Regions from separate parts of the Undibacterium sp. WLX3042 genome, predicted to be linked through region 1. Evidence: predicted binding sites of a transcription regulator. Region 1 holds the regulator's gene; the other holds the start of a gene.
The links. The regulator NrdR, encoded in region 1, represses ribonucleotide reductase genes. The targets are predictions, from matches to a motif close to CACNANATNTNGTG.
Positions count from the first base shown of each region.

Region 2: a site for NrdR is predicted at 1,590-1,603, ahead of ACPAOP_RS04415 (ribonucleoside-diphosphate reductase subunit alpha). Genes of this name have one in related genera too.

Region 1 covers NZ_CP186698.1:2,279,479-2,284,159, forward strand. Annotated here, with positions in the region: gene ACPAOP_RS10345 (SDR family NAD(P)-dependent oxidoreductase) at 1-55, opposite strand, end outside; ZMP/ZTP riboswitch at 288-421, shown strand; gene glyA (serine hydroxymethyltransferase) at 552-1,802, shown strand; gene nrdR (transcriptional regulator NrdR) at 1,895-2,365, shown strand; gene ACPAOP_RS10360 (sulfite exporter TauE/SafE family protein) at 2,374-3,129, shown strand; gene ACPAOP_RS10365 (ATP-binding protein) at 3,295-4,681, shown strand, end outside.
Region 2 covers NZ_CP186698.1:969,695-974,375, reverse strand. Annotated here, with positions in the region: gene ACPAOP_RS04420 (sigma-54-dependent transcriptional regulator) at 1-1,270, shown strand, start outside; gene ACPAOP_RS04415 (ribonucleoside-diphosphate reductase subunit alpha) at 1,800-4,681, shown strand, end outside.

The DNA.
Region 1 (4,681 bases):
TACGCGCCATTTCCTCACCAAAACCTGAGCTTGCACCTGTAATTAATACGATCATGCTGAAATCCTTTATGCCATTGAATAAAAAATGCGCTTGTCTGCCGTGTGTACTGTCGTTCAAAACAAATATCTGTCAGTTATCTATTTTAAGTGCTTTTGTGCTGCAGGTCAGGGCATACGCGTGCTCAGGCAATCGAAAGCGCCCGTTTTTTAGCAAAATAACCATGCCTTTGATCTGCGGATGAGTGGCTTGCCCATTCAGAGCGCATCACGTAAAATCTCAGCACCATTTTGTCTCACGTGACTGGCGAAATTGTGGTTGATCCTGATACAGGCAACGGCAAAAGATGGAGATCCATCGGGAAGCGTGAGATGTCGGGGTTGTTATGTAACTTAACCCCAGCCGTGCGCCTGGGTAGCCTGATGGTAAAAGTAGTGAGGCTGCCCCTCTTCGTCCGCGTCAGACTGACACCTCGCTGAAGACAATCACCAATCCCGTTTGTTTAACTCGTTACTCACTTGTTCGACTCACCCTCACGATAATCAGGAAAACCATGTTTGCAAAAAACCATACGCTCGCCAATATCGATCCCGAATTGTTCGCGACGATACAATTAGAAAATCAGCGTCAGGAAGATCACATTGAGCTGATCGCATCTGAAAACTACACTTCGCCAGCCGTGATGGAAGCACAAGGCTCGCAGCTGACCAACAAATATGCCGAAGGCTATCCTGGCAAACGTTACTACGGCGGTTGCGAACACGTCGATGTCGTCGAGCAACTGGCGATTGACCGCCTGAAACAACTGTTCGGCTGTAACTTCGCCAACGTGCAACCAAATTCAGGCTCACAAGCCAATCAGGGCGTATTTTTTGCCTTGTTAAATCCAGGCGACACCATCATGGGCATGAGCCTCGCTGAAGGTGGCCACCTGACGCACGGCATGCCGCTGAATATGTCGGGTAAATGGTTCAATGTTGTGTCTTACGGCCTGAATGCACAGGAAGACATCGATTACGATGCAATGGAAAAGCTGGCGCGCGAAACCAAACCAAAACTGATCATCGCCGGTGCTTCTGCATTTGCACTGCGTATTGATTTTGAACGTTTCGGTAAAATCGCCAAAGAAGTCGGCGCGTATTTCATGGTCGATATGGCGCACTATGCGGGCCTGATCGCTGCTGGCATGTATCCGAATCCGGTGCCGTTTGCTGACGTCGTCACGTCCACCACGCATAAGAGCCTGCGCGGTCCACGCGGCGGTATCATCCTGAGCAATGACGAAACCATCGCCAAGAAAATCAATTCCGCTATTTTCCCTGGTATTCAGGGCGGCCCGCTGATGCATGTGATCGCTGGTAAAGCAGTGGCGTTCAAAGAAGCGCTGTCACCAGAGTTCAAAGAATATCAGCAACAAGTGATTAAAAACGCCGCAGCACTGGCGCAAACACTGACAGAACGCGGTCTGCGCATCGTTTCCGGTCATACTGAATCTCATGTGATGCTGGTGGATCTGCGTCCTAAAGGTCTGACAGGTAAAGAAGCAGAAGCGATTCTCGGCACTGCGCACATGACCTGCAACAAAAACGGTATCCCTAACGATCCGCAAAAACCGATGATCACTTCCGGTATCCGCCTTGGCAGCCCGGCATTCACTACCCGCGGGTTCAAAGAAGCGGAAGCAATCAAAGTCGGTCATCTGATTGCTGACGTACTCGATAATCCACATGATGCGGCTACCATAGAACGCGTTAAAGCAGAAGTGAAAAAACTGACCAGCGCTTTCCCTGTGTACGCGAAGTAATTTCTGCTCGTCATTAAAACGCCACTCTGCTGAGTGGCGTTTTTTTAATTTGCGCTGCCTGACAGCACAGCTCAACCACTACGGCTCTATTCATGAAATGTCCTTACTGCCACCATCCTGATACTCAGGTCGTCGATACCCGCGTTTCCGAAGAAGGCAATGTTATCCGTCGTCGTCGTCGCTGCGCACATTGCGATAAGCGTTTCACCACGTATGAACGGGTGGAACTGGTGATGCCCGTCATCGTCAAGAAAAATGGCAGCCGTACCGAATATGAATCAAATAAGCTGCGCGCCAGCTTTATGCTTGCGCTGCGCAAACGCCCGGTTTCCGCAGAAGCGATCGACAGCGCGATTCAGCGCATAGAAGAGAAACTACTCTCCAGCGGCGAACGGGAAATCATGTCCGTTCATCTGGGCGAGCTGGTCATGCATGAATTAAAACGCCTCGATAAAATCGCCTATATCCGTTTTGCGTCTGTCTACAAGAGTTTTAAAGACATCTCTGAATTCGCTGAAGCGATACAGGAAGTGAATGTCGATAACAGAACTGCCAAGAAATAAAAAAATACATGGAACACATGAACACCGCCGGCTGGCTGGTCGCCGCCTTTGCTGTGCTGATCACCGGTATCTCCAAATCCGGGCTGGGTGGTGCATTGGGCGGACTGGCCGTTCCCTTTCTTTCGCTGTGGATTTCACCGCGTGACGCTGCAGCGGTCATGCTGCCTATCCTGATCGCGATGGATATGGTCGGCATCCGCGCCTGGAGTGGCAAAGCCGACTGGCGCGATCTGAGAGTGCTGATACCGGGCGCCATTGTCGGCATTGTGCTGGGGACGCTGGCCTTTGGCGTCATGTCTGACCGGCTGGTCAAAGGAATGATAGGGCTGATCGCCGTCGGCTTCACGCTCGACCGGCTGTTGCGTCATCGCGGTCAGGCAACAACAGAACAACGTCCGCCACGCATGTTCGGCTGGTTCAGCGGCGTCGGTGCCGGTTTTACCAGCACCCTGGCGCATGCGGGCGGGCCACCGGTGATGATTTACCTGCTGTCATGGCGGCAGCCACGGGAAACCTTTGTCGCGACCACAGTCTTTTTCTTTTCCGTCATCAATCTGGCGAAGCTGCCTTTTTACATCGCGCTCGGCCTGTTCAGCATCGACACGCTGACGATGTCGGCGATACTGCTGCCGCTGGTGCCTGCCGGCGTGTGGATAGGGATGCGATTACTGACACGCATACCGGAGCGTCCGTTTTATCTGTTCGCAACCGCCGCACTCGGGCTGTCCGGCGTCAAACTATTGTGGGATGGATTGATGGCGTAGTCCGGCTTTTTCTGAGCCAGGCCACGCCCTCTTCCGTCTGATGTCTTTTCGTCCGGAAAGCGGCTTGCGCCAATCCCGGCACAAGAATTGGCGCTGAGGCTGACTCCAGTCAACTGCAAAAAAATCCTGATGCGTTCTTAATATCGTCTATGGTACGCTGCTCAGATGAACAAAATCACTGAGCTCCTGCAGCGACCACACTCTCCGTTAAGAGATAGCTTTTCTATCTTTTTACTGCTGGCACTAGCCAGCGGCGTCAATGCCCTGATCGACCCTTATGTCTCGCTCACCAGCCAGTCTATGATCTATGTGCTGGCGGTCGTTATCGCTGCATACAGTCTAAGCTGGATTTACTCTGTCACCTGCGCCCTCGCCGCGGTGGCTGCGCTGAATTTCTTTTTTGTGCCGCCGCGCTGGACCTTCCGCATCGATCAGTCGGAACATTTCATTGCCCTGATCACGATGCTGGTGCTGGCCTTGGTGATTCACCGCCTGACATCCGGCCTACGCCGCGAAACTGAGATCGCGCACCTGAATGAGCAACGTGCACGACAATTACAACATCTGGCGGTGCGACTCGCCGCATGCAATACCGCGGAAGATATTTCCAGCTTAGGGCAACAAGCGTTCGACGATTCTTTTTCCGGCGTCAACCTGCTTGGTCTGAACGACGCCAGCGGAAAACTACATGGTCGCAATGAGCTACCCGCAGCCATACGCGATGGCATGGCATGCTGCATGAAAGAAGGCAGAGTCATCGGCGCAGGCACCAATCGCTGGTCTGATCTCGACGCATGGTATTTACCCATAGCAGATAGTCACCCGCACGGGCAAATGCTGGGCGCTGTATGCATACAATCTGTTGCGGCAAATGACAGCAGCGGCCGTCAGCACGCCGAAGCGCTTTGTACGATACTAGCGCAGGCGCTCTTGCGTTTGCGGCTGAACGCCAGCATTCTGGCCGCGCAACGCGAAACAGAGCGCCAGCAATTACAAGGCATATTTTTAGCGGCGGTCTCGCATGATTTACGAACGCCATTAGCCGTCGTGGTCGGTGCCGCATCCGCTCTGCAACTTCAGCATGCCAAACTCAGCGCGGCTGAACAAGAACACCTGCTCGACAGCATCATCAAAGAAGCCGGATATTTATCGGCGCTGACAGAAAACACCCTGCAACTGGTACGTTTGGAAAACACACCGCAATCACTGGTGCGGGATTGGGAATCGATAGAAGAAATCATCGGCAGCGTGCTGGCACGGGTGCGCCAACATGACACAGACAAACGCATTCAGCTTCAGCTTCCGAAAGGCCTGCCATTGGTCAGAGTCGATCCGGTTTTGATTTCGCAACTGCTGGCGAATTTGCTGGAAAACGCCCTGAAATACACCGATGGCGACATACAACTGCACGTCAGCATACAGAGCGCACAAGGTTCTGATGAACACAACGCCGATCAGCATCAGCAATGGATGCGGATCTCGGTGAAAGACAGCGGCAAAGGCATACCAGAACACGAACAACTCAGTATTTTTGAACCCTATGTGCGCGGCG
Region 2 (4,681 bases), 1.3 Mb from region 1:
GCTGACGGATATGCGTTTACCTGACGGTTCGGGTATGGAACTGGTTGAAGAAGTCAATCTTCATTATAAAAACACCCCGATTGCCGTCATCACTGCTTTCGGCAGTACCGATAATGCGGTGATAGCCTTGAAGGCGGGAGCATTTGATTATGTCTCCAAGCCTGTGGCGCTGGATCATTTACGCAAGCTGGTGCGCTCGGCACTGGAGGTGAATCTGAGCAATGCGGAACCAGAGGTGATGTCGCATGTATCAGAGCAGGGGCCGGTCTCTTTTCTGATTGGCTCTTCATCCGGTATGCAGGAGGTGCGTGCGCAAATTGCCCGTCTGGCACGTAGCATGGCACCGGTTATCATTACCGGAGAATCCGGCAGCGGTAAAGAGCTGGCAGCGCGTGAGATCCACACATCGAGTTCACGAGCCGGTAAGCCATTCATCGCAGTCAATTGCGGTGCGATTCCCGAAACGCTGATGGAAGCGGAATTTTTTGGCTACCGCAAGGGGGCTTTTACCGGCGCGGCCGATGATCGTGAAGGATTTTTTCAGGCGGCGAATGGCGGCACGCTGATGCTTGACGAAGTCGCCGATTTACCGCTGGCGATGCAGGTGAAGTTGTTGAGGGCAATACAGGAGCGCCGTATCCGTAAAGTCGGCGCGACGCTGGAGGAGTCCGTGGACGTCAGAATTATCAGCGCAACTCATCAGAATCTGAGTAACTGCGTTAATGAAGGACGATTCCGGCAGGATTTGTATTACCGCTTAAACGTCATTGAGCTGCACTTGCCGCCGTTGCGTGAGCGGCTTGAAGACATTGCTGATTTATCTCTGGCGATATTGGGTAAGCTCGCTGGTGGTCAGGTCACGTTATCGCCGGCCGCATTGCAAGCCTTGTGTACGTATGACTTCCCCGGCAATGTCCGCGAACTGGAAAACATTCTGGAGCGTGCTCTTGCTTTTGCCAATGATGGCTGTATTCAGGTGGCCGACCTCGCTTTACGTCATCATAAAAAATCAGTAACTGAACCGGTTACTGGTGAGACCGGCCATTCTGAACGCGTGATTAGCGACATCGTTTCGGCGCAAGACGACAATGTTTTTTCACCGCCGTTACTTCCTTGTTCTTTGCCAGAATATCTGGAAAGAATTGAACGTGAAATGATAATAAGGGCGCTGGAGCTGACCAGGCACAACCGGACGCAGGCTGCCGAGTTGCTCGGCGTCAGCTTCAGGCAGCTACGTTACCAGATACAGAAACTGAAAATCCAGGATTAATTTTCCGCATACTGATTCTGCGCTGGATTGTTGTTTCGTGGGGGGAAGTCGCGCATGCGTTTCCCCCGGATTTTGCTTCTGCCTTTTAATCGGATCCTGCTTCTTTTGTCTGATCCTGCCGATGAAAAACAGACAAATAAATATCCTGTTCTCAGTGTGGCTATTTTCCGTTAGTACTCACTCACCCAGTTTGCTGCAGTTTTCTGATCATCTGCGAAAGTCAATCGCCTGCACAAAAAAATTTACTGAAAAATGAACAGATAAAGCGGTTGCGCACCTTAGCATCGGGCACTAGAATTAGGGCTATAAATTATTTGTGCACTATATATAGTAGTTTTTCTTGTTTTGCCTTTCTTGCTTCACCTTCCCCGATTTAGCAGCAATTGATTTGAAAATGAAGAAATAACACGGCCTTTTTCCGTGTAAAAGCTAGTTTGTAATAAGGCGCAACATTCAGTTAACCCGAGCGTGGTCATGATCTGACTGAGATCATGAAGCGACTCACGATATCACCGACTCTGGAGGTTCAATGCACTCTTCAATGGAAACATCAACGCCATCTCATTCCGACCTAAGCTCTGTAGGCGCTAACGCCGTTCAGACAGGAGCCAGCACCGGATACAGCGAGCACAGGGTCATTCGCCGGAATGGTGCAGTAGTTGGTTTTGAGCCGCAAAAAATTGCGATTGCGATGACAAAGGCTTTTCTTGCCGTCAACGGTGGTCAGGGGGCCGCATCTGCCCGTATCCGCGAACTCGTTGAACAACTGACGGCGACTGTTGTTGCGGCATTACTGCGCAGACAGCCAACCGGTGGCACGTTTCACATTGAAGATATTCAGGATCAGGTTGAGCTGGCACTGATGCGCTCCGGTGAGCATGATGTTGCCCGTGCCTATGTGCTGTATCGCGCGAAGCATCAGGAAGAGCGCCGCCTGCAGCGTGAAGCACAGCAAGCTTCTCAGGCAAAACTGCCGAAAATTCATGTGGTCATTGATGGCGAAAAAGTGATCCTTGATATTGAAAAAGTCCGCACCCTGATTACTGCTGCCTGTGTCGGTCTGGACAAACTGGTGGATGCTGAAGCAATTCTGACCGAAACACTGAAGAACCTGTACGACGGTGTGCCTGTCGAGGAATTACATAAATCAGCAATTCTGGCAGCGCGGGCGTTGATGGAAAAAGAACCTGCTTACAGTCAGGTAACTTCCCGTTTGTTGTTGCATACAGTACGTAAAGAAGTATTCGGTAAGGAGGTCGCTCAGCAGGATGCGGCAGCTGAATATATTACTTATTTTCCGCAATTTATCCAGAAAGGTATCGCGGCGGAATTGCTGGATACCAAATTAGGGGAATTTGATCTGGAGCGCCTGGCTAAAGCCTTGGTTGCTGAACGTGATTTGCAATTCAGTTATATCGGTTTGCAAACTTTGTATGACCGCTATTTCCTGCACGTCCGGGGCACCCGTATCGAAATGCCGCAGGCTTTCTACATGCGTGTGGCAATGGGGCTGGCGCTGCAAGAAAAAGACCGTAACGCCCGTGCGATCGAGTTCTACCATCTGTTGTCGAGTTTTGATTTCATGAGTTCGACACCGACGCTGTTTAATTCAGGTACACAGCGTTCGCAGTTATCGTCGTGCTATCTGACGACTGTTTCTGATGATCTGGCCGGTATTTATGATGCACTCAAAGAAAACGCCTTGCTGGCGAAATATGCAGGTGGTCTTGGGAATGACTGGACTCCGGTACGTTCGCTCGGCGCGCATATCAAAGGCACGAATGGCAAATCTCAGGGCGTGGTGCCGTTCCTGAAAGTGGTTAACGATACTGCGGTTGCGGTCAATCAGGGTGGTAAGCGTAAAGGTGCTGTCTGTGCTTACCTCGAAACCTGGCATATGGATATTGAGGAGTTCCTCGATCTGCGTAAGAACACTGGTGATGATCGTCGTCGCACGCATGACATGAATACAGCCAACTGGATTCCGGATCTGTTCATGAAGCGCGTGATGGAAAAAGGCGAATGGACCCTGTTCTCACCATCGGACGTACCGGATCTGCACGATAAATTTGGTAAAGCATTTGAAAGCGCTTATCTTGCTTACGAAGCGAAAGCGGCTTCCGGAGAGATTGAATTATCTAAAAAAGTGCCTGCGCTCGACTTATGGCGCAAGATGCTGTCCATGCTGTTTGAAACAGGTCACCCGTGGATCACATTCAAAGATCCTTGCAATATCCGTAGCCCGCAGCAACATGTAGGTGTAGTGCACTCATCGAATCTGTGTACTGAGATCACACTTAATACCAATGAGAGTGAGATCGCCGTATGTAATCTGGGTTCCGTCAATCTGCCAGCACACATGAAGAACGGCAAACTGGATCACGTCAAACTGCAAAAGACTATCCGTACTGCGATGCGTATGCTGGATAACGTGATTGATATTAACTACTACGCTGTACAGAAAGCGCGCGACTCTAATCTGCGTCACCGTCCGGTCGGCATGGGTATTATGGGCTTCCAGGATTGCCTGCACATGATGCGTGTTCCTTATGCATCGAATGAAGCGGTGCAGTTTGCCGATACCTCTATGGAAGCCGTTTGCTATTACGCTTACCTGGCGTCGACAGAACTGGCGGAGGAGCGCGGTGCCTATAGTTCATACAAAGGCTCGCTGTGGGATCGTGGCATTCTGCCTCAGGACTCATTGAAGCTGCTGGCAGAAGAGCGTGGCGGTTATCTGGAAGCAGATTTTAGCGAAACCATGGATTGGACCATCGTTCGCAACCGCATTAAGCAATTCGGTATGCGCAATTCCAACTGCGTCGCGATCGCGCCGACGGCAACAATTTCTAACATCATCGGTGTCTCAGCGTGTATTGAGCCGACCTATCAGAATCTGTATGTGAAGTCGAATTTGTCCGGTGAGTTCACAGAGATTAATGAGCATCTGGTGCGCGACCTGAAATTGCGCGGCTTGTGGGATGAGGTGATGATCGCCGACCTCAAATATTTCGATGGTAGTCTGGCTCGCATTGATCGCATTCCTCAGGATTTGCGTGAATTGTATGCGACTGCATTTGAGATCAGCCCATCATGGTTGGTTGAGGCTGCTGCGCGTCGTCAGAAATGGATAGATCAGGCGCAATCCCTGAATATCTACATGGCAGGCGCATCCGGTAAAAAACTCGACGAGACCTACAAGCTGGCCTGGTTGCGTGGTCTGAAAACGACTTATTACCTGCGTACGATAGGTGCGACGCATACAGAAAAATCGACATCGAAAACCGGTGCGTTGAATGCGGTTGCGGTGGATGGTGGTGCGGGTGCGTTCAGCGCAGCACCGGTTGCGGCAGTGCCGGCAGTCGCTCCTGAAGCAGACGGTGCAGCTTGCTACCTTCGTCCAGGTGACCC